3 regions of the Nocardiopsis lambiniae genome follow, and region 2 is predicted to be linked to each of the others. Evidence: riboswitches for the same ligand, from Rfam matches in the RefSeq annotation. Region 2 holds a riboswitch; each other region holds the start of a gene.
The links. A riboswitch is a leader RNA that binds a small molecule or an ion and turns the genes downstream of it on or off. The one in region 2 is predicted to bind thiamine pyrophosphate.

Region 1 (9,574 bases), on a different contig from region 2:
CGGAAGGATCCATCCATGTCTCGGAACGCCGTGGCCCGCGGGCCGGCCGGAGTGGGCGAACGAGCGCTCGCCCCCGACCTGGCCCGCGGGTTCATGCTCCTGTTCATCGCCCTGGCCAACACCGTCTGGTACCTGTGGACGGTCCCCATGGGCGAGTTGGGCGCCCACCCGGCCCCGGAGAGCACGCTCGACTCCGTGACCCAGTTCTTCACCATCATGGTGGTGGACGGCCGCAGCTATCCGATGTTCGCGTTCCTGTTCGGCTACGGCATGGTGCAGCTGGCCATGCGCCAGGAGGCCGCCGGGGCGAGCGTCAAGGACGTCAACGCGCTGTTGCGCCGACGCAACCTGTGGCTCCTCGTGTTCGGGTTCTTCCACGCCCTGCTGCTGTGGTTCGGTGACGTCCTGGGCGCCTACGGCCTGGCCGGCCTGCTCCTGGGGTGGCTGTTCCTGCGCCGCAAGGACACCACCCTGCTGGTGTGGGCCTCGGTGTTCATCGGTCTCCTCGCCGCGCTGACCGCGTTCAGCCTCGTGGGGATGGTCCTGGCACCGGACGGCCCGAGCTCCGGGACCGGGATGGACGCGATGGCGGCGAGCGCCGCCGAGACCTCGATCCTGGGCGCCGCGCTCGGTCGCGTCATCGTCTGGCCCGTGGTCACCATCGCCCAGGGCCTCGTGGCGCTGGTCGTGCCGACCATGATCCTGCTCGCCTTCTGGGCGGCGCGCCGCCGGGTGCTGGAGGAGCCGGGGGCCCACCTCCCGCTGCTGCGATGGACCGCCGGGCTCGGCATCGCCATCGGCTGGCTGGGCGGCCTGCCCAACGCGCTGGCCCAGGTCGGCGTCTTGGAGCCGAACCCCACCCAGGCCTCGATGCTGGCCATCCCGCACATGTTGGCGGGACTGTTCGGCGGGCTGGGGTACGTCGCCCTGATCGCCCTGATCGCGCACGCGATCCAAAGGCGCGGGCGCGAGCCCGGCGTCGTACTGACCGCGATCACCGCCACCGGCAAGCGCTCCCTGTCGTCCTACCTGGCCCAGTCGGTGCTGTGCGCACCGATCCTGACCGCGTGGGGCCTGGGGCTGGCCGCGTACCTGACCTCGTGGACGATGTTCCTGTACGCGATCGGGGTGTGGCTGATCACCGTCGTGGCCGCCTACCTCATGGAGCGGGCGGGCATGCGGGGGCCGGCCGAGGTGCTGCTGCGCCGGCTCGCCTACCGGCGCAGCACGCGGACACCCGTGCCGGTCGGCGCGGTCCCGCCCGAGGGGGAGGATCAAGAGCGGGCCACTCCCTGACCCGTGGCCGCAAAAACGGGCGTGCCGGTGAGTGCCCGGCACGCCCTCGTCGTTCAGGATGGGGTGTCATGGGCGACGATCACATGACAAACCACACCATAGGGGTGACCGGGGCGACCGGGGCGGTGGGCGGGCGGGTGGCCGCCCGCATCGCGCGGCTGGGCCGGGCGCAACGGCTCATCGTGCGGGACCTCAACCGGGCACCCGATCACCCGGGCAGCACCGCCGCGATGGCGGCCTATGAGGACACCGCGAACTTCGCACGGGCCTGCCGTGGGGTGGACACGCTGTTCCTGGTCTCGGCGACGGAGTCGGAGGACCGGATCGACGCGCACCTGAGCGCGGTCGACGCGGCGGTCGCGGCGGGGGTGTCACGGATCGTCTACCTGTCCTTCCTGCAAGCGGGGCCGGCGTCGACGTTCACCTTCGCGCGGACGCACTTCTTCACCGAGGCCCACATCCGGTCGACGGGGGTGAGGTACACGTTCCTGAGACCCTCCCTGTACCTGGACCTGCTGCCGCACTGGGTGGACGAGGGCGGTGTGGTGCGCGGCCCCGCCGGTGAGGGCCGGGTGGCGTGGGTGGCCCGGGACGACATCGCGGACGTGGTGGCGGCGGTGCTGACCGACCCGGCCCTGGCCGCGGCGGCGGAGAACGCGACCTACGACGTGACCGGCCCGGAGGCGCTCTCCCTGGGGGCGACCGTCGAACGGTTGAGCGCGTTGACGGGCCGGACCATCAGGTACGTGCCCGAGACCCGGGAGGAGGCCCTGGTGTCCCGCAAGGCCACGGGGGCGCCCGAGTGGGAGATCGAGGGATGGGTCTCCTCGTACGAGGCGATCGCCGCCGGGGAGCTGGACGAGGTGGCGGCCACGGTACAGAAGGTGACCGGTCACCCCGCCCGTTCGATCGAGGGTTTCCTGCGCCGCCACCCGAGCGCTCTGTCGCACGTGTCCGTGTGAACCGCCGCGGCCCCTCCCCCCGGGGCCCTCCTTCACGCGCCCGGGATCTTCCTTCCCGGGTCTTGACCTCAATATTAGTTGAGGTTGGAGAGTGGTCGGTGTCGCGGAGAACGCGGCGGACGACCACCGGAAGGAAGAACATGCGCGCGATACGAGTGGACCGGTTCGGCGGACCCGAGGTGCTAGTGACCCGCGAGGTCCCCGACCCCGAGATCGGCCCCGGCACCGCGGAGATCGCGGTCGAGGCCGCCAACGTGATGTACCTGGAGGTCCTGGTCCGCTCGGGCTGGGGCCTCGACTACTTCCCCGTGGCCCCGCCGTACACCCCCGGCACGGGGGTCGCCGGAACGGTGACCCGGGTCGGACCGGGCGTGGACCCCGCATGGGTCGGGAGCCGGGTGGTGGCCGACACCCTGGAGCAGAACGAGGCCGGCGCCAAACTCCCCGTAGGCGGGTACGCCGAGCGGGCGGTGGTCCGGGCCGACGAGCTGGTCCGGGTCCCGGAGGGGGTCGACCCGCGGCACGCGCTGGCCCTGCTGTACGACGGACCCACCGCGCTGTCGCTGGCGCGGACCGCCGGGTACCGCACCGGACAGACGGTACTGGTGACCGCGGCGACCGGAGGCGCCGGCAGCCTGTCGGTGCAACTGGCCCGCCGGGCCGGGGCGCGGGTGATCGCCGCCGCCCGGGGCACGGCCAAACTCGACCTGGCCCGGCGACTGGGCGCGCACGAAGCGGTCGACTACTCCCTGCCCGGCTGGACCGACCGGGTGCGGGAGCTGACCGGCGGCCTCGGCGTGGACACGGCCCTGGACGGGGCGGGGGCGTCGCTGGGCGAGGCCGCCTTCACCACGGTGGCCGAGGGCGGGCGGTTCATCAGCTACGGGTCGGCCGGCGGCCGGCTCTCGGAGATCGAGCCCGCCCGGGCCCGTGAGCACAAGGTGCAGGTGTTCGGGCTGTTCGACATCAACAAGTCCGAGGGCGAGGCCGACGCGCTGACGGAGGCGCTGGACCTGGCCCGGTCCGGGGAACTGGTCCCGCACATCGGCCTGACCCTGCCCCTGGAGAAGGCCGACGAGGCCCACCGGGCCCTGGAGGAGCGCCGGGTCCTGGGCAAGGTGCTGCTGACCCCCTGACACGGCGGACCCCGGTCCCCCAAGCCGAATGCGCTTGGGTGACCGGGGCCGCCGGTGTTCTCAGACCTGGCGCGCGATGAGGCGGGCGCGCAGGGCGGCGGCAGCCGCCCGTGGGTCCTCGGCCTCGGTGATGGCGCGCACCACGACGATCCGGCGGGCCCCGGCGTCCAGGACCCGGTCCACGGTGTCGAGGTCGATACCGCCGATCGCGAACCAGGGCCGGCCGGTGTCCAGGGCTGCCGCCCGCTCCACCAGTCCGGTCCCCGCCGCCGGGCGGCCCGGCTTGGTGGGCGTGGCCCAGACCGGGCCCACGCAGAAGTAGTCGCTGCCCGGCTCCTCGGCGGAGGCCAGAGCGGCGTCGATGTCGTTGTTGGAGCGTCCGATCAGCGGGTCGGCCCCGATGATGTCCCGGGCCATGGGCACCGGCAGGTCGCGCTGCCCCAGGTGGAGCACGTCGGCGCGAACGGCGCGGGCGATGTCGGCGCGGTCGTTGACCGAGAGCAGGGCGCCGTGGCGTTCACACGCCTCCCGAAGCACCTCCAGGGCGGCGATCTCCTCGCGCGCCTCCAGGCCCTTGTCCCGGAGCTGGACGATGTCCACTCCCCCGGACAGGGCGGCCTCGGCGAACTCGGCGAGATCACCGCGTTCGCGACGGGCGTCGGTGCACAGGTACAGAAGGGATGCGTCCAGGCGCTTGCGCAGGCTGGTTCCGTGGCTGGTCCTCACGGTCACCAGCCTAGGCCTTGGACCCGGCTACCCCAAGGGGGCGGGCGACACGGCGCGCCCGCCACGGGGGTCGGTCAGAAGGCCAGGCCCTGGGCGCGTCGGCGCACCTCGGTGCCCCGGTTCTCGCGCATCGCCTGGATCGGGGTGCCGGGCAGCGTGTCGTCCGGGGTGAAGAGCCAGCGCAGGGCCTCCTCGGTGGAGTAGCCCGCGTCGCCGAGCAGGACGAGGGTGCCGGGCAGTCCCTTGACGATGTCGCCGCCGTCGATGAAGGCGGCGGGGACCGAGAGCTGCCCGCCCCGGACCACGCCCATGAGGCGGTTCTCCCGGATGAGCGTCTTGACGTGGTTCGGGCTCACGCCCAGCGGCGAGGCCGCCTCCCTGAGGGTCAGCCAGGTGCCGACCAGCGTGTCGAGGTTGGAATCGCTTGAAGTCACCCCACCAATCTGCCATATCCGCGCGGGCCCGGGACACGTTCGCGCGCCGCCCGGACGTCGCCGCCCTCGGTCTCGGACGCCCTCCGGGCGGGCCCGTAGTATGGGGGCGAACCGTAGAACGTCCCGCGGGAGCCGGGTGGACCCGGCTGAGAGGGAGGCTGACCGCCTCCGACCGCACGAACCTGATCCGGGTCATGCCGGCGAAGGGAGTGGAGAGCAGCACCGTGCCCACCTCGAACCCACCGCATCCCGACACGATTCATCCCACCTCTGAACCTTCGGAGGACCGACACGGTGTGATCGTCGTCGGCGGCGGTCTGGTCGGTCGGGTCACCGCCTGGCGGGCGGCCCAGGCCGGGCTCCGGGTCACCCTGATCGAACCCGACCCGGTCACCGACCCGGTCGGCGCCCGAGCCGCCTCCACCGTCGCGGCGGGCATGCTCACCCCGGCCACCGAGGCCGTGTTCGGTGAGGAACACCTCATGGGGTTCGGCGTCCGGTCGGCCGCCCTGTACCCCTCCTTCGTCGCCGAACTGGAGGAGGCGAGCGGCGTCCCCACGGGCCACCACGCCACCGGCACCCTGCTGGTCGCCTTCGACCGCGACGACCTGGCCGTCCTGGACCGCCTTCACGACCTGCAAAAACGCCTCGGGGTGACCACGGAACGACTCACCGGCCGTGAGTGCCGCCGACTGGAGCCGATGCTGGCCCCCTCGGTACGCGGCGGCGTGCTCGCCCCCGAGGACCACTCGGTGGACCCGCGCCTGCTGCTACGGGCCCTGGCCGTGGCCGGCGACCGTGCCGGGGTCACCGAGATCCGCTCCCGTGCGATCGCCGTGGAACGCCCCGGCCCGGGGGGCGCCCGGTTGGGCGTGACACCGGCCGACGGCCGGACGCTGCCCGCCGATCAGGTGGTCCTCGCCGCCGGCTGCTGGAGCGACCGGATCCGACTCCCCGAACCCGTGGTGCCGCCGCTGCGCCCCGTCAAGGGGCAGCTCCTGCGCGCCCGGGTGCCCGCCGGGGAGCCCCCGTTGGTGGAGCGGACCGTGCGCGGCCTGGTCCGGGGCTTCCCGGTCTACCTGGTGCCGCGCGCCGACGGCGAGATCGTCATCGGCGCCACCCAGGAGGAGCTGGGGTACGACACCGCGCCCACGGTGGGCGGCCTGTGGCAGGTGCTCCGGGACGCCCGTGAACTCGTCCCCGGGGTGACCGAACTGGAGATCACCGAGACCTGCGTGGGGTTGCGCCCCGGGTCCCCCGACAACGAACCGCTGCTGGGACCCACCCGGGTGCCCGGCCTGCACCTGGCCGGCGGGCACTTCCGGCACGGGGTGCTGCTGACACCGATCACCGGCGAGGTCATGGCCCACGCCCTGACCACCGGGACCCTGCCCGGGTACGCGCGCCGGTTCACCGCCGACCGCCTCACGGGCGGCGAGACCACGACCTGGAAGTGAGAGCAGTGGAGCTGATCGTCAACGGCGCCCCCCGCGAGGCCGCCGGCACCGTCACGGTCGAGGAGATCGTGCGCGAACTGACCGCCGCCGACGGCGGCGCGATCCCCGGCGGCATCGCCGTCGCCGTCAACGACGAGGTGGTGCGCCGCGCCGCCTGGGCCGACACGCCCTTGGACGCGGGCGACCGCGTCGACGTCCTCACCGCGGTACAGGGGGGCTGACCATGACCGCGCACACCGACGACCCCCTGGTCATCTCCGGGGTCTCCTTCGGTTCCCGGCTCATCACCGGGACCGGGGGGGCGCCCTCCCTGGAGGTGCTGGAGGAGGCGCTGATCGCCTCCGGCACCGAACTGACCACCGTGGCCATGCGCAGGGTCGCCCCGGGCGCCCGCGGCTCGGTGTGGGAGGTGCTGGAACGCAACGGGATCCGCCCGCTGCCCAACACCGCCGGGTGCTTCACCGCGACCGACGCGGTGCGCACCGCCCGTCTGGGCAGGGAGGCGCTGGGCACCGACTGGGTGAAGTTGGAGGTCGTGGCGGACGAGCACACGCTGCTGCCCGACCCGGTGGAGTTGTTGGAGGCGGCCGAACGGCTGGTGGACGAGGGGTTCGTGGTACTGCCCTACACCAACGACGACCCGGTACTGGCCCGCCGTCTGGAGCAGATCGGGTGCGTCGCGGTGATGCCCCTGGCCGCCCCGATCGGTTCGGGGTTGGGCATCCGCAATCCGCACAACCTGGAGCTGATCGTCGAACAGGCCGGGGTCCCGGTGATCGTCGACGCCGGCATCGGCACCGCCAGCGACGCGGCCCTGGCGATGGAGCTGGGCTGCGACGCGGTGCTGCTGGCCAGCGCGGTCACGCGGGCCGAGGACCCGGTGCTCATGGCCGGGGCGATGCGCGACGCCGTGCGCGCCGGCCGCGCCGCGCGACGGGCCGGCCGCATCCCGGTGCGCCGGCACGCGCGGGCCTCCTCTCCCGCCGTCGACTGACGCGGAGCGGCCCGCCGGGCCGGGAACGAGACCTCGAACACGTGGGGGCCGCGTCCCCTCCGTCATCATGTGGGGGAGACGGAACCGCGGGCGCTCATCGTGCGCCCGCGGCCACGGGGGAGGAGCCCCTCCCCCGTGCCGGCGGACCGGCCCAGCGGGGCGGACTTCCATGATCCCGGCGTTCGCGCAGGTCAGAGCGGTCGACCGAGGGCGTTACCAAGGACACCGGTGCGGCGGCGCCACGGCGTTGCCCCCATCGCCTACCGTGAAAGAGTCGCGCGTCCCCCGAATCGGGGTGTCGCGCGCCCGAGGACGACCCAGGACCGCACGCCCCCACCCCCCGTGGACCAGGGGCGGCGCGGCCGCGAACCGCGGGGCAGACCCGGGTCGGGCTTCCGCTATCGTGTCGGTTCGACACCCGGTGTCGGGTACGCGCCACCGACCGCGAAGCCCGCGCTCCCCGCAGCAAGGACACTACTCCGCCGTGGACATGACGACTTCCGACCCGCTCGTGGGCGCCACTCTGGACCAACGCTATTTCGTGGAGTCCAGGATCGCCGGAGGCGGGATGGCGACCGTCTACGTCGCCCACGACCTGAGGCTGGACCGTCGGCTGGCGTTGAAGGTGATGCACCCTTCGCTGGCCCAGGACCCCACCTTCGTCCAGCGCTTCATCAACGAGGCGCACTCCGTCGCCAAGCTCTCCCATCCCAACGTCGTCCAGGTCTTCGACCAGGGCGAGGACCGGGGGCACGTGTTCCTGGCGATGGAGTACGTGCCGGGTCGCACCCTGCGCGCCCTTCTCAAGGAGCGCGGCCGGTTGTCGGCGCGCGACGCCCTCCAGGTGATGGCCCCGGTGCTGGCGGCCCTGGGCGCCGCCCACCGGGCGGGCATGGTGCACCGCGACATCAAGCCCGAGAACGTCCTCATCACCGAGGACGGCCGGATCAAGGTCGCCGACTTCGGTCTGGCCCGTGCCGTGGAGCAGTCCACCCAGGGTCTGACCCGCACCGGGACCCTCATGGGCACCGCGGCCTACCTGGCGCCCGAGCAGATCGAGCGGGGCACCGCCGACGCGCGCACCGACGTGTACGCGGCGGGGATCATGTTCTACGAGTTGCTCACCGGGAGTCAGCCGCACACCGGCGAGACGCCCATCGCGATCGCCTACCAGCACGTCAACGAGGACGTTCCGCGTCCCTCCCACTTCCTGCCCGGGCTGCCCTCCGAGGTGGACGCGCTGGTCACCAAGGCCACCGAACGCGATCCCCGTTATCGGCCGGGCAACGCCGGACAGTACCTGTCCAAGGTGCTGGAGGTGCTGCGCCACCTGCCGGAGACGCCGCAGGTGAAGGGTGCCCCGCTGCCTCCGGTGGCCCCGGTCGCCGCGACGACGGCGGCCGTCACCGCGCCGCAGCTCATCGCGGGCGGCGCCGGGCCGGGCACCGAGAACGCCACCATGATCGTGGAGATGGGCGGCCCCGCGGACGACGGCTATGACGATTACGACGATGACCACTTCGACGAGGGCCCGGATCGGCGTCGTCGCGCGACGCTGATGGCCGTGGGCGCGACCGTTCTGGCACTGGTGGTGTTCGTCGCCGGTTGGTGGTTCCTCGTCGGCCGGTTCGAGTCGGTGCCCGAGATCATCGGCGCCGAACAGGAGGCGGCCTGCGCGGCCCTGCGCGACAGCGGCCTGAAGTGCGACGTGGCCGAGGAGGGCGTGTACAGCTCCGAGGCGGCGGGCACGGTCGGCAAGGTCGAACCGGAGGTCGGGGAGCGCCTGTCCCCCGGTGACACGGTCACGATCCAGCTGTCCAAGGGGCCGCGCGAGGTCGAGATGCCCGACTTCAAGGGCCAGGACGTCTCCAACGCGATCAAGGAGATGGAGACCCTGGGATTCGACTCGGAGAGCCTGCTCCAAGAGGTGGTCGACGCCGAGAACGTGCAGCCGGGGGAGGTCATCTCCACCGACCCGGCACCCGGTGAGGAGGCCGACCGCGAGTCGACGGTGACCTTCACCGTGAGCCGCGGCATCGACGTGCCGGCCCTCACGGGCCAGGGCGTGGACGACGCCCGCAACGCCCTGGAGGAGCTGGGGTTGACGGTGAAGATCGTCGAGGCCGAGAGCGAGAGCGTCGACGACGGCCTGGTCATCAGCCAGACACCCGACACCGGTACCACGTTGAGCGCGGGCGGCGAGGTCGAGTTGACCGTCTCCACCGGCCCGCCGGGCGTGGAGATCCCCGACGTCGTCGGCAGGAACGTCAGGGAGGCCCGCGAGCTGCTGGAGGACGCCGGCTTCAAGGTCAAGGTGGAGCGCTTCCTGGGCGGCCGGACCGTGGCGGAGCAGTCCCACACGGGCAAGGCGCCGGAGGGCACCGAGATCACGATCATCGCCACGCCGGTGGGTCTCCCCCTCGGGGAGCTCGAACTCGACGAGGACGACGATGACGACTGATCTCCGCGTGGACGCGGAAGGCGGACCCGGGCCGGGGGGCACGGCCGGGGGCCGGCCCCGGTGAACGCGGGAGGGGCGGGGCCGGGCGGCCCCGCCCCTCCCGCGTTC
Region 2 (9,574 bases):
CACCGCCTCCCAGGTGCGGTGCTCCACCGACGCCCGGGCGCGGGCCGCCAGGGTCTCGCGCACCGAGCGGTTGTGCGCCAGTCGGCCCACCGCCACCCGCAGCTCGCGCACCGAGTCCGGGGCGTACAACAGTCCGTTGCGCTCGTGCTCGACCAGGTCCAGCGGGCCGCCCGCGGCCGGCGCCACCACCGGCACCCCCGAGGCCAGCGCCTCCTGGACCGCCTGGCAGAACGTCTCGTCCGCTCCGGTGTGCACGAACAGGTCCAGGGAGGCGTACAGCCGGGACAGGTCTTCGCCGGTGCGCTGGCCGGTGAAGATCGCGCCGCGCAGCCGACGCCGCAGCCGGGGCAGCTCCGGCCCGTCCCCGACGACGACCACCTTCACACCGCGCAGTTTCAGCACGTGTTCGAGCAGGTCGACGCGCTTGTCCTTGGCCAACCGGCCGACGTAGCCCACGATCGCCTCCCCGTTCGGGGCCAGCCGTCGGCGCAGTTCCTCATCGCGGTGGTCGGGGTGGAAGCGCCGGACGTCGACCCCGCGCCGCCACAGGTCCAGCCGGGGGAACCCCCGCGCCGACAGGGCCTCCATCGTCGCGGAGGAGGGCACCAGGGTGCGGTCCACCGCGGCGTGGACGCGGCGCAGCGCGGTCCAGATGTGCTCGGTGCCCGGCAGCCCGTACCGTCGGGCGAAACCGGGCAGGTCGGTCTGGAACACCGCCACCGTCGGCAGCGCCCAGCGGCGGGCGGCCTCCACCGTCGCCATGCCCATGAGGGCGGGGGAGGCCAGGTGGATCACGTCCGGCGAGAACGACCGGATCGCCGTGGTCAGGGTGCGCCGGGCGGGCAGACCCAGGGAGAAGCCGCGATACCCGGGCAGGGGGATCGAGGGCGTCCGGACCACCGGGAATCCCGACTGGTGGGTGGGACCGTCGTGTCCCGGGGCCAGGATCAGCGCCCGGTGCCCTTGGGCCGCCAGCATGTCGGCGACCCGGCACACGGAGTTGGTCACCCCGTTGACCTGGGGGAGGAAGGACTCGGTCACGATCGCCACGCGCAGAGGTCGGTGCGCGTCGGCGGGGGAGGGGACCGGGATGCGGTCGCTGTGGGTGTCGATCGGGGACATGCGCATTGCTCCCAACGCCGGGGGGAACGGCCGTCTCCGACGCTAGGCGGGCCCGGTGAACCCGGATGAGGGACGGGGGGAACCGGGCGCGACGCGCGGGCGTGGGTTCACCGAGCGGACGGTGACCGCTCGTGGACGACGCACCCGACCAGGGGTTGCCCCGAGATGACCTCACGGTGGCTAAGATCGCATCACGTGATCGAATCATTGCTCTAGGGAGTTGAACGGTGACCCTCGTGGAATGGGCCGAGACGGTCCGCGTCGAACTCGGGCTCGCCGAGAGCGAACCGTTGAACAAAGAGGACGTGGAACGCATCCTCGACCTGGCAAGGGATGCCGCGCACTCCATCGCCCGCCCGGCGGCGCCGCTCACCACCTTCCTGCTCGGAGTCGCGGTCGGTCGCGGGGCCGACCCGGAACGGGCCGCGCGGGTCCTGAGCGAACTCGCCCTGAGCCGTGGTGGTCGCGAGGAAGGTGACACGTGACACGCCGAGCGGCCGAAGAACGTACCGGTGTCCGCTCCGGTTCCCGAAGAGACCCTCATGTCGAAGTCATGTGATGCGTTCGTTACGCGTCGCTGCAATTCTTTGCCGATAACGCAAGGCGCTCACCAGTGCCGACACGTCAACGAGGCACCGGCCCCCGCACCGACACGGCGGTGACCTCGGCCCCATCCACTTGACCGACAGGGAGATCCCCCGTGGACCAGCTCCTTGAAATGGCCGGCCTCATCAGCGGCATCATCTGGGGACCCTTCGTCCTCATTCCGCTGCTGTTCGCCGTCGGCCTTTTCCTCACCATCCGCCTGAACCTGCTCCAGCTCCTCCGCCTGCCACACGCCCTGTGGCTCGCGCTGGTCCGGCGCAAGGAAGACGATTCCGTCCAAGGCGACATCTCCCATTACCAGGCCCTGAGCACCGCGCTCGCCGCCACCGTCGGTGTCGGCAACATCGCCGGTGCCGCGCTCGCCATCGGCATCGGCGGTCCGGGCGCGCTCTTCTGGATGTGGGTCGTCGGCTTCCTCGGCATGGCCACCAAGTACAGCGAGGCCCTGCTGGGCGTGAAGTTCCGCCGCACCGACGCCAAGGGCGAGCAGAGCGGCGGCCCGATGTACTACCTCAAGTACGGGATCGGCGGCGGCTTCGGCGCCACCCTCGGTGTGCTCTTCGCGGTCTTCGGCGCCATCGCCGCCTTCGGTATCGGCAACGGCAGCCAGGCCAACACCGTCGCCCAGCAGGTGAACAGCGTGACCGGTGTCGACACCTGGATCATCGGCCTGGTCCTGATGCTGCTGGCCGGAGCGGTCATCCTCGGGGGCATCAAGAGCATCGGCCGGGTCGCCTCCGCTCTCGTCCCGATCATGATCATCTGCTACGTGGGCATCTGCCTGGTGGTGCTCGCGGCCAACTGGGCGCAGATCCTGCCGGCGTTCCAGCTCGTGGTCACCGACGCCTTCACCGGCACCGCCGCGGCCGGCGGGTTCGCGGGCTCCACGATGCTGATCGCCATCCAGATGGGCTTCGCGCGCGGCATCTTCTCCAACGAGTCGGGTCTGGGCACCGGTGGCATCGCGGCCGCCGCCGCCAAGACCAGGCAGCCGGTGCGCCAGGCCATGGTCTCCATGACCCAGACCTTCATCGACACCATCATCGTGGTCACCATGACCTGCCTGGTCATCATCACCACCGGTGTCTGGCAGGGCGAGAACTCCGCGGACGGCTCGCTGCTGACCAGCCAGGCGATGACCGAGGGCCTGGGCGCCGTCAGCCCCGGGCTGGCCCCGGCGGGCGCGGTCATCGTGGCGGTCTCCGTCGCGGTGTTCGCCTTCACCACCCTGCTCGGCTGGTCCTACTACGGTGACCGGTGCGTCGAGTTCCTGGCGGGTCGCAAGCTCGTGCTGCCCTACCGGATCCTCTTCATCATCGTCATCTTCATCGGCTCGGTCGCCAGCCTGGACTCGGTGTGGCTGTTCAGCGACATCGCCAACGGTCTGATGGCGCTGCCCAACCTGGTGGGTCTGCTGGTGCTCTCCCCGCTCATCGTGTCGGAGACCAGGAAGTTCTTCGATCACCCGAACTGGCGTGATCCCGACGCGGTGATGGACGACGTCACGGGGTAGCGGCCCCGAGGGCGTGAGAGAACGAGAAGGGGGACCGGCCCGGCGCCGGTCCCCCTTTCCCGTGTCGGTGGGTCACCACCAGGCGTGGAAGTGGTGCACCGGGCCCTGGCCGTGGCCCGCGTCGATCTCGTCGGCGCGGCGCAGGGCCTCGGTGAGGTAGGACTTGGCGTCGGCCACGGCGGTGGCGGCGTCCGGCCGCTGCGGCAGCAGCGCGGCGATGGACGCGGACAGGGTGCAGCCGGTGCCGTGGGTGTTGCGGGTGGCCACCCGGGGCGCGGAGAACTCCCGGAGGTCGCCGTCCCGGGAGACCAGGACGTCCACGCTCTCCCCGCCGGTCAGGTGGCCTCCCTTGAGCAGGACCCGGCGCGGTCCCCTCTCCAGGAGCCGGCGGGCCTGGTCGCGCATGCCCGCCAGGTCGGTGGCCTCCGGCTCGTCCAAGAGATCGGCGGCCTCGGGCAGGTTCGGGGTGATGAGGTCGGCCCGGGGCAGCAGTTCGGTGCGCAGCGCCTCGATCGCCGAGGTCTCCAGCAGCCGGTCACCGCTCTTGGCGACCATCACCGGGTCCACCACGACGCCGCGCAGGCCGTGCCGGTCGATCGCCTCGGCGACGGCCTCGGTGACCTCGGCGGTACCGAGCATGCCGATCTTGACCGCGTGCACGGTCGCGTCGGAGAAGAGCGTGTCCATCTGCCGGACGACGAAGTCGGCCGGGACGGGGTGGACCCCGGTGACGCCGCGCGTGGACTGGGCGGTCAGCGCGGTGACCACGCTCATCCCGAAGGTCCCGTGGGCGGAGAAGGCCTTGAGGTCGGCCTGGATCCCGGCGCCCCCGCTGGGGTCGCTGCCGGCGATGGACACGATGTTGTACGCGCTCATGATGGCGTTCCTTCGCTAGTACGAACTAGGGCAGGTTCGACGGGTGTGCTCTCAGCCGGGACGCGACCGGTGGTCGCGTCCCGGCACCCCGCGCCTCGGGGCCCGTGGCCCCCGGGTGTGCGGTCGCCTTCGCGACGTTGTGGGGTGGCGGCGGGTCGCCGCCGGGACGTCACGCGGCCGGGGTGTTCCCGGTGCCGCGTCTTCGGTGTCCCGCCTCGCGCCACCGGTGGGGCGAGGCGGCCGGACCGGAGACGGAAGCCGTTCGGGGACGGGGTTCCATCCGTCCGGGCCGATGACGGCGCGGCCCCCGCTGCTCCCGCGGGCCCCGCCGGGGTCTCAGACGGAGACGGACCCGGGCCTGGCGTCGGCGGCCTCGCGGGCGAGCTTGTGCCGCTCCCAGACGATGGCGGCCGTCACCACGGCGAAGCCGAGCACCATGAGGGCGACGGTGACCGGGACGTCGGTCGGTGTCACGAAGGCGCGGTCCTCGTTCTGCCAGGGCCACAGCGCGCGCAGCGACCCGGCCATGAGACCCGTCAGGACGACCAGGGTCATGTGGTGGAAGTTCTCCAACAGGTACTGGAGCACCTTGACGAACAGGGACAGGCCGGTGAGGGCGCCCAGGGCGAAGACACCCAGGTAGACGAGGTCCACGTCGCGCACCGCGTTCATCGTGGGCTCGTACAGGCCCATCGTGAGCAGAAGGAAGGAACCGGACAGTCCCGGCAGGACCAGGGCGCAGATCGCGATCGCGGCGGCGAAGAAGACCACCACGGGGTGGGTGGGCAGGTTCGCCCCCGGCAGGCCGGTGATGAGGAAGGCCCCGGCGGCGAAGGCCAGCGCGATGAGGTAGTGCCAGGGGCGCCACGCGCTGCCCGAACCCGTGTAGGGGATCCACAGGCAGGCCAGCACCAGGCCGAAGAAGATCGCGTAGGCGTACTGCGGGTAGGCCTCCACGAGGGGGGCGAGGACGATCGCGGCGCCGACGAGGAAGACGGCCATGCCGATGAGGGCGGGGATCAGCACGCTCCAGTCGACCATCCGGAACTGCGCCCTGGCACGTTCAGGTCCCCGGCCGCGCGGGACGTCGGTGACGTAGCGCTTGATGCCGCTGACCAGGTGACCGGCCCCGCCGATCAGCTTGTCGTACAGTCCGACGATCAGGGCGACCGTACCGCCGCTGATGCCCGGGAGCGCCTCCGAAGCGCCGACCGCGCCTCCGCGCACCATGTTGAAGAGGTAAGAGCCTGCTGTTCTGGCCATCTGATCGTTGGGCGCGGCCCCGGTCCGGTGGGGGTGAGGGGCGCCGTTCTCCGTTCTGACATCGATACCGCCGGACCCCAGGGACGAGGGGTCCGGGAGAGGAGGGGGTTTCCGCCGCTCACTGACGTGTGATCCCGTGCCCCGTAGCGGGGTTGCGGTCCGTTCGCTCCCCGGGGAGGGGGCTCTGGAGGCGGCGATGCCAGTCTAGTGCCGTACGGGCACGTGGCTACGGCCTTCACGCGTCCGATGTCGATGTTCCGGCTCGTCATGAGCACATTGGTCTGATAACCGAAACGCGGATCCCCGCTGTGGCGCGCACGGATGTACGAGATCACGGGCGGGGGACACCGAGAAGGGGCCCTCGGCCCCGTCAGGCCCCGTCCCGGACCACCGACGACGCCCAACGGTAATCCTGCTTGCCGACGGCCGTGCGGCGCACCCGATCGACGAAGTGCACCGTCCTCGGCACCTTGAACCCCGCCAGGCGCACCCGGCAGAACACGAGCAGACCCGTCTCGTCGGGTTCCGCCCCCTCCGCCAGGGAGACCAGCGCGGTGACCCGCTGCCCCAGCCGTTCGTCCGGAGCGGGCACCACGATGGCGTCCTCGACGGAGGGGTGCGCCTTCAGCGCCGCCTCGACCTCTTCCGGATACACCTTCTCGCCCGCCGTGTTGATGACGACGCTGCCCCGGCCGAGCAGCACGATCGCCCCGTCCCGGGCCCGGGTGCCGAAGTCCCCGGACAGGGCCCAGCGACGTCCCAGATCATCGGTCGGGAACGTGCGCGCCGTGGCGATCGGATCGTTGTAGTAGCCCAACGGGATCCGTCCGGTGCGCGCGATCCGGCCGATCACGGTGGACCCCGGCGGCAGCGGACGCAACCGCTCGTCCAGCACGGCGATACTGCCGCCCATGGTGAAACTGCGACCGTCGGGAGACCCGGTCAACGGTTCCGCCAAGCCCTCCCCGTCACCGGTGGTCGCCGAACCGCACACCCCCGTCTCCGAGCCCCCGTAGGAGTCGGCCAGGGCGATGTCCTCGCGCCAGGCCCGCCACAGCCCGCGCACCGGCGGGGTGAGCGGGGTCCCGCCCGAACGCACCGCCGAGAGTTCCGGGCACAGGTCCGGCTCGGTGAGCAGGTGCCGCGCCAGCGGGCGGGCCATCGCGTCTCCCACCACCTGGAGCGTGTGCACGCCCTCCCGGTGCGCCAGGGAGACGACCCGCTCGGCCTGGAAACTGCGGTCGGTCGACAGCACCACCCGTTTGCCGCACAGCAGCATGCTCAACGCGTTCCACTGGCCGGCGGCGTGCATCAACGGACCCAGCACCAGCATGCGCTGCGGGAAGCACGACCGGGCCCGCTCCGCCACGTCCTTCGGGGAGCGGGCGCGCGGGGCGCCGGGGGAGCGGCGTTCGATCGCCGCTCGGAAGATGTCGGCCTGCCGCCACAGGACCCCCTTGGGGTAGCCGGTGGTGCCGCCCGTGTACAGCAGGTAGTGGTCGGTGCCCGAGGTCGGCGGCAGCGCCGTCCCGACCGGAGCGTCGGCCAGCGCGATCTCGTAGTCCACCGCGTCGGGGAACGCGGCGCGCACCGCCGCGCGATCGTCCGGATCCGCCCCGTCCGACAGCAGCACCGTGTGCCGCAGGCGCGGGAGGTCGGAACGCACCACGGCCACGGTCGCGGCCAGGGACTCCTCGGCCACCAGCGCCACCGTGTGCGAGTCGGCCAGGACGTGGCGCAGTTCGCCCGCCACATAGCGGTAGTTGACGTTGACGGGCACCGCGCCCGCGCGCAGCACCCCCAGGAAGGTCTCCACCCACTCGGCCCGGTTGAAGGACAGGATCGCCACGTGCTCGCCGCGGCCGATCCCCGCCGCCACCAGGTGCCGGGCCAACCGGTCCGCGCGTTCGCGCAACCCGGCGTAGGAGACGACCCGTGCTCCGGCGACCAGCGCGATCCGCTCCGGAACCGCCTCGGCGACCGCGTCGAACAGGAGGGACAGGGAGAGGGCGGTGTCCGGGTCGGCCGTCGCGGGGCGCGCGGCGGTCTCCGGTGCGGTGGACCCCAGGGGCACTGGACGCACGGTCTGCCTCCCTCGGCGGTGGGTACGGGCGCACCGTCCACGGCCCGGGGCTCGCGGCGGAACGCCGACGCCGACCGGATCCGGTCGGCGCGTCGGTGGCTTGTGAGCCGACCGTACCCGTCGGGGGGCCTCCCGATCGCCGGCGGGGCTGTGGACCGCGTCACCCGACCTCAGCGGCGGGGTCACAGTGTTCTCCGAGCCCTGATCCACGGCCTGTTCGGGGGGACGCCGCCCCCGGATTCCGGGCCTGATCGTGCGCTTGTGACACACCTCACCGTCGCCGGTCCCGTGGTCGGATACCGGCATCCCGGGCGTTTCCGTCCGAAAGGTCCGTGTCGGTCGACACGGCGGGAGCCGGGGGCCCGGCGTCGGGCCTCCTTCCGGCGGGCGCGGCGCAGCCGTGCGGGGGAAAGGACCGACCCTCGCGGGCCCGCGATGTGACGTGCCTCACTGCGACTGATCTGGTGAAAGATCTTCGGAGGGGCACCGCCGTTCGTCGACGCATCACGGATACCGCCGACACCCCCTTGTGGGCTCACCGGATCATCTGCTCAACTCTTGGGGACTCTCCGCCGGGGGCTCTACCGGGCCCCTTCGGTGGGTATCTAGTGTCTGACATCGGTCAATGGCGATCGGAGCGGTTGGATGAGCAACACCCAGAACCTGGGGCAGGAGAACACCGCCGGGAACCCCGGCGGAGCAACACTTCCCGAAGACGAGACCCCCGCGCTCTCCAGCGCGGACCACATCGCCCTGGCGCGGAAGCACTCCGCGCACAACTACGCGCCCCTGCCCGTCGTCATCGCCGAGGGCCGCGGGGCCTGGGTGACGGACGTGGAGGGCGAACGCTACCTGGACTGTCTGGCCGGGTACTCGGCCATGAACTTCGGCCACCACAACCCCGACCTGCTGGCCGCGGCCCACCGCCAGATCGACCGGGTGACACTCACCAGCCGCGCCTTCTACAACGATCGTTTCGGCCCCTGGGTCGACGCCCTCGCCGGGATGGTCGGCAAGGAGAAGGTCCTGCCGATGAACACCGGCGCCGAGGCGGTCGAGACCGGCATCAAGGTCGCCCGCAAGTGGGGCTACGAGGTCAAGGGCGTGGCCGAGAACGAGGCCACCATCGTGGTGGCCGGCGCCAACTTCCACGGGCGCACCACCACGATCATCTCCTTCTCCTCGGACTCCGAGGCGCGTACCGGCTTCGGTCCCTACACGCCCGGGTTCCGCTCGGTGCCCTACGGCGACGCCGCGGCCATCGAGGCGGCCATCGACCACACCACGGTCGCCGTCCTCATCGAACCCGTCCAGGGCGAGGCCGGGGTCATCGTGCCCTCGCGGGACTACCTGCCGCGGGTGCGGGAGATCTGCGACGCCAACCGGGTCCTGTTCATCGCCGACGAGGTCCAGTCCGGCCTCGGCCGCACCGGCACCATCAGGGCCTGCGAGCACAGCGGGGTCGTCCCCGACGCCTACCTGTTCGGCAAGGCCCTCGGCGGCGGCATCCTCCCGGTGTCGGCGATGGTGGCCGACGAGGAGGTGCTCGGCGTGATCCGGCCGGGCCAGCACGGGAGCACCTTCGGCGGCAACCCGCTCGCCGGCGCGGTGGGCCACACGGTCGTCCGGATGCTGACCGAGGGCCCCTACCTGGAGAACGCCCGCAAACTGGGCGAGGTGCTCACCCGCCGCCTCGACGGGTTCGTCGGCAACGGCGTGGTCGCCGCCCGGAGCATCGGGCTGTGGGCCGGGATCGACGTCGACCCCGCGCTGGCCTCGGGCAAGGAGATGTGCGAGCGGCTCGCGAGGAAGGGCGTCCTGGTCAAGGACACCCACGGCTCGACGGTGCGCATGTCTCCGCCGCTGGTGATCAGCGAGGAGGACCTCAACTGGGGTCTGGACCGGTTCGCCGAGGTCCTGGAGGACCTCAGGGCCGGGCGCTGACCGACGCCGGCGGGCGTCCGTCCCGGTACCCCGGGGCGGACGCCCGCCGGCGGCGTCGGGGGCGGTCAGGAACCGCCGGCCTCGTCGACCACCGACTCGGAGGGGTCCTCTGAGGGCTCCTCCGAGGGCCGGTGCACCGGGTCCAGCGGACCGCCCAGCTCGGTGCG
Region 3 (9,574 bases), on a different contig from region 2:
GATCCAGTGCTGGACGACCCGGCGGATCTCCTTGTACAGGCCCGCGAAGTCGTTGTCGAAGTTCAGCGGGTAGATGTCCTGGTACTTCTTGGGCGGGTTCTCGGCGTAGGCGATGGACCCGTCGACCCGGGTGGTGAACCACTCCGGATGCTCGGTGACCCAGGGGTGGTCGGGAGAGCACTGGAGGGCCAGGTCGAGGGCGATCTCCAGGCCGTGCTCGTGCGCCTCGGCGACGAAGGCGTCAAAGTCGGCGAGAGTGCCCAGGTCCGGGTGGACGGCGTCGTGGCCGCCCTCGGCCGATCCGATGGCCCACACCGATCCGGGTTCGCCCGGGCCGGCGGTGAGGGAGTTGTTCGCGCCCTTGCGGTGGTCGTGCCCCACGGGGTGGACGGGCGGCAGGTACACCACGTCGAAGCCCATGTCGGCGATGGCGGGCAGCCGCTTGGCCGCGGTGGTGAAGGTCCCGGAGACCTCCTGGCCGGGCGCGGTGTCCACCTGGGCCCCCTCGGAGCGGGGGAAGAACTCGTACCAGGAGCCGAACAGGGCGCGTTCGCGGTGCACGACGACGCGGGTGCGCGGTGACCGGGTGACGAGTTCGCGCAGCGGTACGTCGTGCATGAAGGCGAGCACCTCGGGGGTGATCGCCGCGGCGTAACGGTCGGCCGGGGACAGGGAGGTGTCGCGCAGGACGGCCGCGGCGCGGGCCGGCAGGGGCCTGCGGGGAACGCGGCGGGCGGCCCGGGAGAGCAGCCGGGCGCCTTCCTCCAGCACGAGTTCGGTGTCCTGGTCGAGCGGGAGCTTGACCTCCGCGATGTGGTGCCAGGTGGCGAAGGGGTCGCTCCAGGCCTCGATCGCGAAGGACCACTTCCCCTCCGCGGGGAGGCTGATCTCCGCTTCGTGGCGGTCGGTCCCGGGTGCGCGCTCGCTCATGCGAACGAGTCGTTCCCGGCGGCCCTTCGGGTTGTACACGACGACACCCGCTGCGAGGGAATCGTGTCCTTCGCGGATGACCGTCGCCCCGACGGTGAAGCGTTCACCGGGAACGGCTTTCACGGGGCCCAGGTCGTTGTCCGGAGAGATGTCGAGGATGGGCAGGCGTCCGATCACTGGCTACACCGTAATTGTCGTGGTTCGGGCGTTTTAGGGAGACGCCTTGGTTCTCGTCGGGCGGAAATAACCCAGAGTTAATCCAAGGCAAGACGGAGTTAACGAAGTTTCCGGATCGAGATCTGTCCGGATTGCCGCTTCGGTGCCCTCCGCTCTCTATCGTCTGCCCTCTCGTGTGGTTTGGCGGAGTACCATGGCCGGATAATTTATGTGATCCTCATCACACTGGGCGGGAGGGCTTCTGGCTGGTATTTGCCTGGTTTCACCTGGGTAAACTGCTCAAATCGGTCATAAGGCAACACCAGATTCGGGTGTCTCTCTGGTTGATACGGCATTCTCTGTGGTGAAAAGTCGGAAAACTGATCGGTCATGTTGGAGGCCGCAGGCGGGTGGGTAGGGATGACCAAATGCCCCGGGTGGGGGTCTGACCTTATTGCGGACATGCCCATGTGTCGGAATCATCTCCAGAGATCTTCTTGTCCGGGATTCACGGCTTCGTCGCTCGGGCGTGCTCTGCCGGTCCCGTGGCGTCTTGATGTCGAGGGATTGAAATGTCCGTTTCGTCAATCCGTGCAACCGTAGTGAGCGATGACCGATCTGAGGGCTTTGCTATATATTGATGAAGCTTTTCTGTGACACGCCCGTTCCGATGCCCAACGAGGCGGTCCGTCCCTGCGAGGGTGGTCGGCGCAGTGCCCTGCCCGTGTCTCACGGGCGGGGCGGCACTCGGCAGTAGGGGGCGACGTGACGGAGCCGAACCGGAAGGTCCGATCCCAGGAGGGGCGGGGCCGGACGATCCTGGGCCTGACGGGGGCGGGCGCGCTGGCGGGAGTGCTGTCCGCGGCGTTGGTCATGCCGTGGGCGGGCGGACTGGGACTGACCGCCAGGGACGCGGCGTCGGGGTTCATGGCGATGCCGGCCGACCTGGAGATCCCCCGTCTGGTCGAACGGGTGCTCATCACCGACGTCGACCACCGGCCCATCGCCGAGGTCGCCCAGCGCGAACGCGAGGTCGTGCGCCTGTCGGAGATCAGCCCGTGGGTGCCGGCCGCACTGATGGCGATCGAGGACGACCGTTTCCACGAACACTCCGGGCTCGACCTCAAGGGCCTCCTGCGCGCCGCCACCCGTACCGCGCAGGGCGACACCCAGGGCGGATCGACCATCACCCAGCAGTACGTCAAGAACCTGCTCATCGAGCAGGCCGCCAGCGAGGAGGAGCTGGAGCGCGCCAGCGAACGCACCATCAGCCGCAAACTCGTCGAGCTGCGCTACGCCATCGAGGTGGAGGACCGCCTCACCAAGGACGAGATCATGGAGGGCTACCTCAACCTCGCCTACTTCGGCGCGGGCGCCCACGGCATCGAGATCGCGGCCCGCCGCTACTTCTCGATCGCCGCGCAGGACCTCGACCCCGGCCAGGCGGCGACCATCGTCGGCCTGGTGCGCGCCCCCTCCTACTACGACCCGTTGACCAACCCCGACGCCGCCCGGCAACGACGCGACCTGGTGCTCGACCGGATGGAGTCCACCGGACACCTGGACGCCGCCGAGGCCGCGGAGTACAAGGGCGCCGACCTGGGGCTGGACCCCACGCCGCGCGGCGGTAGCTGCTACCACAGCGAGCAGCCGTTCTTCTGCGACTACGTCATGCGCTGGCTCCAGGAGTCCGAGGAGTTCGCCGAGGACCCCGAGGAGCGCCGGCGCCTGCTCGAACGCGGCGGCATCACCGTGCGCACCACCCTGGACTCCGCCATGCAGGAGGCCGCGCAGGAGGCCATCGACGAGCGGGTGCCGCCGGGGGACACCACCAAGTTCGCCGCGCAGGTCCTCGTGGAACCCGGCACCGGCAAGGTGCGGGCCATGGCCCAGAACATGCGGTACGGGTTCGATCCGGAGGAGGTCGGGACCACCTCCATCAACCTGGCGGTCGACCACGCCGACGGCGGATCGCACGGGTACCAGGCGGGGTCGACGTTCAAGACGTTCACGCTGGCCGCCGCCCTGGACAAGGGGCTGAAGTACAAGACCAGCTTCTCCTCGCCCAAGAACGTGTCGGTGAGCGGGTTGAGCAACTGCGACGGCGGTGTGATGTCCAAGTGGGAGGTCCGCAACGCCGGTGAGAGCGACGAGGGCTCGCACAACATGATCAGCGCCACCAAGGGCTCGGTGAACACCTACTTCGCCCAGCTCCAGCGGCGGGTGGGCCTGTGCGAGACGGCGGAGATGGCCGAACGGGTGGGGATCCACCGCGCGGACGGGGAACCGCTGGGCGTGTGGAGTTCCTTCACCCTGGGCGACCAGGAGGTCTCCCCGCTCACCGTGGCCAACGCCTACGCCACCTTCGCGTCCCGGGGGACCTTCTGCGAGCCCTACCCGGTGGCCGCGGTCACCGTGGGACGCGAGGGCGACGCCGACTTCCGTGAGATCCGCATGCGCTCGCACTGCGACGAGGACGCGGTGCCGACACACGTCGCCGACGGTGTCAACCATCTGCTCCAGCAGACCTTCAAGGGCGGTACCGCCAACGGCCTGGGCATCGACCGTCCGGCCGCCGGCAAGACCGGTACCACCGACAACGCGGCCTACGCCTGGTTCGCCGGGCACACGCCCAACCTGGCCTCGGCCGTGGTGGTCGGCGACATCCGGGGCGGCGAGAAGAACCCGCTCCAGGGGGTGTCGATCGGCGGCCGGTACTACGGGATCGTCTACGGCGGCACGCTGCCCGGGCCGATCTGGCAGGCCACGATGCGTCGGGCCGCGGCCGATCTGCCGGCGGAGTCCTTCGCCCCGTCGCCGTCCCGCTTCGGGAACCCATCGGCGACCCCGCCCAAGAAGAAGGAAGAAGAGGACGACAGCGCCTGACCCGCGAGGTCGGTCACGGGCCCGCCGGTGGGACGAAGACCGGGACCCGTGGCCGAAGGCCATCCGTCGGGGGCCTTGCGGGACCGGGGCGGGCACGGTGGACGGCCGAAGCGGTACGGGCCTCCCCGGGCCGGGGGCCGACCACCACGCGGCGGTCGGCCCCCTCGGTGTCGCGCGACCCGGCCCGAAGCGGGGCCGCGGGCCCGGACCAAGCGGGACCCGAGTCCTGGTGTTCTGCGACGTATGGCGCATAATGGGTGCGAACCGACAGGGGAGCGCGTGAGCGCTGAGAGTGCGGACCGACCGCAGACCCTTACACACCTGATCCGGGTAATGCCGGCGAAGGAAGTCGTGGGAATCGCCACCGACGGTCACGTCGCGCGGCGGAGGAGGACTCCGACGCGCCGTTCGACGGTGTCGCTCTTGGCCGTATCCGCCCCTCGTCACACCGACGAAGGGACACATCAATGGGCACCGACACCACCTCGGGTGGAACCTGGGACGACATCAGGGCACGGGCGCGCAGTTGGCGCACCGTCGACATCGTCGTCGCCGCCGTCCTGGGCGTCGCCATCGGCGTCGTCTTCTGGCTCTGGAACATCATCTGGTCGATCACCGCGCCGCTGTTCGTCGCCTTCCCGCCCGGGCAGGCCGTCGTCTACGGCATGTGGCTGATCTCCGGCGTCCTGGGCGGGCTCATCATCCGCAAGCCGGGAGCCGCCCTGCTCACCTCGATCGCCGCCGCCTCGGTGTCGGCGGTGCTGGGCACCCAGTGGGGGATCATGGTCATCCTCGACGGGACCCTCCAGGGCATCCTGCCCGAGTTGGTCTTCCTCGCCTTCGGCTACCGCCGCTGGGGCATGGGCGTGGCGGTCCTGGCCGCCGCCGTCGCCGGGATCTCCCCGGCCATCCGGGACAACATCACCTACAACGTCACCTGGCCGCTCCACTACCAGGTGATCTACGGGGTCATCGTCGTGATCAGCGCGGCCGTCATCGCCGGCGTCGGCGCCCGCCTGCTCACCACCGCCCTGGCCCGCTCCGGCGCCCTGGCCCCCTTCGCCTCGGCCAAGGGCTGATCCGTGGCGGAGGACGGACGCCCCGGCGCGCGCGTCGAACTCTCCGGATGGGGATGGCGGCACGCGGGCCGGGACACGCACACCCTGCGCGGGGTCGATCTCACCATCGACCCCGGCGAACGGGTGCTGCTGCTCGGCGCCTCCGGCACCGGCAAGTCGACCCTGCTGCACGCCCTCGCCGGGCTCACCGGCGACGACGGCGCGATCGGGGGCGATCAGGAGGGCCTGCTCCTGGTGGACGGGGAGCAGGCCCGCCGGGGTCGCGCCGGGGTCGCGCTGGTCGCCCAGGACCCCGAGTCGCAGATCGTCATGGCCCGTGCCGGGGACGACGTCGCCTTCGGTCCGGAGAACCTGGGGACGCCCCCGCACGAGATCCACGTGCGGGTGCGCGAGGCGCTCGACGACGTCGGGTTCCCCTACGGCCCGCGCCACCCCACCGGCGCGCTGTCGGGCGGGGAGAAACAGCGCCTGGTCATCGCCGGCGCGATGGCCATGCGTCCGCGCCTGCTGCTGCTCGACGAACCCACCGCCAACCTCGACCCGGTCGGGGCCGACCTGGTGCGCGGGGTGCTGGCCCGCCTGCTGGAACGGACCTCCGCGACGATGGTGCTGGTCGAGCACCGGGTCGCCGAGGTCGTCGACCTGGTGGACCGGGTGGTCGTCCTGACGGCCGGCGGCGGGGTGATCGCCGACGGCACCCCGCAGGCCGTGTTCGCCGAGCACGGCGCCGCGCTGGCCGCCCGCGGCGTATGGGTGCCCGGACACGGTCCCGCCCCCTCCCTGGAGGCCGCCCCCGGCGGAGGGACGCTGCTGACGGCCGCCGGTGTGACCGCCCGCACCCCGCCCGGGCTGGGCGTGCGGGTCCCGCCCCGGCGCGTGGTGCTGGAGGACGTGGACGTCGCGGTGCGGGCCGGTACCGCCACCGCGCTGACCGGGCCCAACGGGTCCGGCAAGTCGACCCTGCTCACCCTGTTGGCCGGATTGTCCCGCCCGTACCGGGGCGCGGTGCTGCCCCACGGTCCGCTGGCGCGGGTCGACCGGCGGCCGTTGGCGCGCTGGCCGGCCCGGAGACTGGCCCGGCACGTCGGCACCGTGTTCCAGCACGCCGAGGACCAGTTCGTCACCGGCACGGTCCGCGACGAACTGCGGTTCGCCCCGCTGCGCGCGGGCAGGGACAGGGCGGAGACCGAGGCGTGGGTGGACGAACTGCTCGAACGACTGCGCCTGACCGATCTCGCCGGTGTGCACCCGTACACGCTGTCCGGGGGCGAGAAACGACGGCTTTCGGTCGCGACCGCGTTGAGTTCCGGGCCCTCGCACGCCCCTGACGTGGTGCTCCTGGACGAACCGACCTTCGGCCAGGACACCCGCACGTGGACCGAGCTGGTGGAACTGCTCGGCGAACTGCGCACCGAGGGCCGCGCCATCGTCATGGCGACCCACGACGACCTCCTGCTGCGTCGACTGACCGACGTACGGATCCGGGTCGCCGAGGGCCGGGCCCGGGAGGACACCCGCACGGGGACGGCGGAGAGGGGGACCCGTGGCCGATCGTGAACACCACGGGGCGGTCGGGGACGCGCTCACCTTCGAGGCGCCCGAGGACGGCGGCGCCCGCCACTGGCTGACCCGGTTCAACCCGGCGGCCAAGCTCGTGGCCGCGCTGATCCTGGGCCTGGGCCTGGTTCCGGCGGTGGACGCCGTCACCGGTGGCGTGGTGCTGCTGGGCGTACTGGCGCTGGTGCCGTTCAGCGGACTGGACCGGCGCACCCTGCTGGTCCTGGGCGGCCCCTTCCTTCTCATGGGCCTTTCCAGCGGACTGGTCAACCACCTCTACGGCGTGGAGGGCTGGGAGGGCGCCCTGGGCGCGGCGGTGCGCCTGCTGGCGATCGCCCTGCCCGGTCTGCTCGTCGCCGCCGGCAGCGATCCCACCGACCTGGCCGACGGCCTCGTCCAGCGACTCCGGGTGCCCGAACGCCCCGCCATGGGCGTGCTGGCCGCACTGCGGCTCATCCCGCTGCTCGCCGACCAGTGGCGCACCATCACCCTGGCGCGCCGGGCCCGCGGACTGGAGGCGGGCCGCAACCCGGTCCGGATGGTGACGTTGTTCTTCGGGCGGATGTTCGCGCTCCTGGTCCGGGCCATCCGCACCGGCACGCTCATGGCCACCGCCATGGACGCGCGCGCGTTCGGCACCGGCCCGCGCAGCCGCTCACGGCACAGCCGCTGGCGCACCGCCGACACGCTGCTGCCGATCTGCGCGCTCCTGCTGTTGGTGTCCGCCTACGCCCTGTCCGCGCGGCTGGGCACCCTGGTACTGCTGTTCTCGTAGGCCGGGTGATAGGAATCCGGGGACAGTGACGTCGATGAACGAAGAGGTGGAGCACGTGGCCGAGTTCGTGCGCGTGGAGACCGACCCCGAACACCCGGCGGTCGCCGTGATCCGGCTGGACCGACCCAAGGTGAACGCGCTCAACGCGGTGCTGACCGCCGAGATCGCCGAGGCCGCCGCGCGGGTCGCCGCCGACCCGGCGACCCGCGCGGTCGTGGTCTACGGCGGCGAGCGGTTCTTCGTGGCGGGGGCCGACATCAAGGAGATGGCCGAGCGCACCCACGCCGAGATGCTGGAGTACGCCCGTGACCTCCAGGGCGCGCTGACCGCCGTGGCACGCATCCCCAAGCCGGTCGTGGCGGCCGTCACCGGGTACGCCCTGGGCGGCGGCCTGGAACTGGCGCTGGCCGCCGACTTCCGGGTGGTGGGGAGCAAGGCCGAGCTGGGCGTGCCCGAGATCCGGCTCGGAGTGATCCCCGGTGCCGGCGGCACCCAGCGGCTGCCCCGTCTCATCGGCCCGGCCCGCGCCAAGGAGATGATCTTCAGCGGTCGCCACGTCGGCGCCGACGAGGCGAAGGAGATCGGCCTGGTGGACGCCGTCGTCGCGGACGAGGACGTCTACGCCGAGGCGGTGGCCTACGTCGCCCGCTTCGCCGACGGTCCCGCGATCGCGCTGGCCGCCGCCAAGGAGACGGTGGACCGTGGTCTGGAGACCGACCTGGACACCGGCCTGGAGATCGAACGGCTGCACTTCGCGGGCCTGTTCGCCACCGAGGACCAGAAGATCGGCATGCGCAGCTTCGTCGAGCAGGGTCCGGGCAAGGCCGTCTTCACCGGCCGATGACACCGACCGGTCGCTGAGCCGGCATGGAGGGCGGGGTGGGTGTCACGGGCACGGTGTGACCGAAACACCCATCCCGGAGTCCGAAACCGGCCAGTTCGGGCACGGTGGGGGGAACCGCTCGCACGGTTTTTCCGTCATACTCGGTGATGGTCGTCCGACGAGGGGCCGGCCGCCGGAGCCCCCAGCCTTCCGGCGGCGCCGAGCGGACCACAGGGCCCCGTCGGAGGTCCGTACAAGCCAATGGTGACCCATCCCCCCGGCCGATAAGCTGGACGTGGCGGTATGCGGTCTTTTGAGGGGATGAGTTCTCGATGGCAATGTCGGCAGGTTTCCCCATGGGTGAGGAGCTGCCGGAGCGCATCGGCCACTACGTGATCCGCCGCCGCATCGGATCGGGCGGCATGGGCGTGGTGTACCAGGCCGAGGACCCCCGGACCCAGCAGTTCGTCGCGGTGAAGGTCCTCAAGCCGGAGGTCGCCGGTGACCGCATCGCGCGGGCCCGGCTCGCCCGTGAGGTCGAGACGATGCGCCGGGTGCAGAGTCCCAATGTGGCGGCGGTCGTCGACGCCAACACCGACGCCGAACTCCCCTGGGTGGTCACCGAGTACATCCCCGGCCCGACCCTGGACGCCACCGTCACCGACCACGGGCCGTTGCGCGGGCGCGCCCTCACCCGGTTCATCACCGGTCTGGCCCGGGCGATCAAGGACATCCACGCGGTGGAGGTCATCCACCGCGACCTCAAGCCCGGCAACGTCATCATCTCCAACGGCGAGCCGATCGTCATCGACTTCGGCATCGCCCACGCCGTCGACGGAGCCAAGCTGACCCAGACCGGCACCTTCGTCGGCACCCCCAGTTACCTCTCTCCCGAGGTGATCGAGGGCACCGCGCTGGGCCCGGCCACCGACATCCACGCCTGGGGCGGCACCGTCGCCTTCGCCTCCACCGGCCGCCCGCCCTACGGCGCGGGCGCCTTCGAGGTGATCTTCTTCCGCATCCTCAACGGCGAGATCGACATGGACGGGATGCACGAGGCGCTGCGGCCGTTGGTCGCGCGCGCCGTCTCCCGGGACATGCACCGCCGTCCCACCGCCACCGAACTGGTGGCGGAGGCCGGCCGGCTCAACCTGGACCTGCCCTGGACCGAGGACCCCGGTAACAAGTCCACCGGGCTGACCGGGAGCCACACCGTCCACCACCCGGTCGTTCCCGGGGCCGACCACTCCGGTGGCCGACCGGCCGCCGGCCTCGGCGGTGGTGCCGGCGCGGCCGGAGCCGGCGGCGCCACCGGGGGATCGGGTGGTTCCGGTGCCGCGGGCGCGGCCCTGGGCGGTGCCGCGCTGG

Region 1: it holds a riboswitch for thiamine pyrophosphate, as region 2 does, so the genes downstream of both, thiO (glycine oxidase ThiO) here and thiD (bifunctional hydroxymethylpyrimidine kinase/phosphomethylpyrimidine kinase) in region 2, are expected to answer to the same signal.
Region 3: it holds a riboswitch for thiamine pyrophosphate, as region 2 does, so the genes downstream of both, RM479_RS05065 (ECF transporter S component) here and thiD (bifunctional hydroxymethylpyrimidine kinase/phosphomethylpyrimidine kinase) in region 2, are expected to answer to the same signal.

The regions. Positions count from the first base shown of each region.
Region 1 is NZ_JAVREP010000005.1:259,148-268,721, reverse strand. It holds gene RM479_RS10425 (DUF418 domain-containing protein) at 16-1,296, shown strand; gene RM479_RS10420 (SDR family oxidoreductase) at 1,365-2,258, shown strand; gene RM479_RS10415 (zinc-binding dehydrogenase) at 2,399-3,394, shown strand; gene thiE (thiamine phosphate synthase) at 3,455-4,120, opposite strand; gene RM479_RS10405 (Rv2175c family DNA-binding protein) at 4,195-4,554, opposite strand; TPP riboswitch at 4,670-4,780, shown strand; gene thiO (glycine oxidase ThiO) at 4,749-6,011, shown strand; gene thiS (sulfur carrier protein ThiS) at 6,017-6,232, shown strand; gene RM479_RS10390 (thiazole synthase) at 6,235-7,005, shown strand; gene pknB (Stk1 family PASTA domain-containing Ser/Thr kinase) at 7,490-9,466, shown strand.
Region 2 is NZ_JAVREP010000001.1:850,167-859,740, reverse strand. It holds gene RM479_RS03765 (glycosyltransferase family 4 protein) at 1-1,122, opposite strand, end outside; gene RM479_RS03760 (DUF6457 domain-containing protein) at 1,350-1,607, shown strand; gene RM479_RS03755 (alanine/glycine:cation symporter family protein) at 1,823-3,241, shown strand; gene thiD (bifunctional hydroxymethylpyrimidine kinase/phosphomethylpyrimidine kinase) at 3,314-4,117, opposite strand; TPP riboswitch at 4,108-4,218, opposite strand; gene RM479_RS03745 (DUF368 domain-containing protein) at 4,454-5,380, opposite strand; gene RM479_RS03740 (acyl-CoA synthetase) at 5,751-7,454, opposite strand; gene rocD (ornithine--oxo-acid transaminase) at 8,109-9,407, shown strand; gene RM479_RS03730 (SGNH/GDSL hydrolase family protein) at 9,473-9,574, opposite strand, start outside.
Region 3 is NZ_JAVREP010000002.1:143,850-153,423, reverse strand. It holds gene RM479_RS05075 (alpha-1,4-glucan--maltose-1-phosphate maltosyltransferase) at 1-1,107, opposite strand, end outside; gene RM479_RS05070 (transglycosylase domain-containing protein) at 1,852-3,972, shown strand; TPP riboswitch at 4,232-4,337, shown strand; gene RM479_RS05065 (ECF transporter S component) at 4,440-5,051, shown strand; gene RM479_RS05060 (ABC transporter ATP-binding protein) at 5,055-6,608, shown strand; gene RM479_RS05055 (energy-coupling factor transporter transmembrane component T family protein) at 6,595-7,383, shown strand; gene RM479_RS05050 (enoyl-CoA hydratase/isomerase family protein) at 7,418-8,227, shown strand; gene RM479_RS05045 (bifunctional serine/threonine protein kinase/MFS transporter) at 8,563-9,574, shown strand, end outside.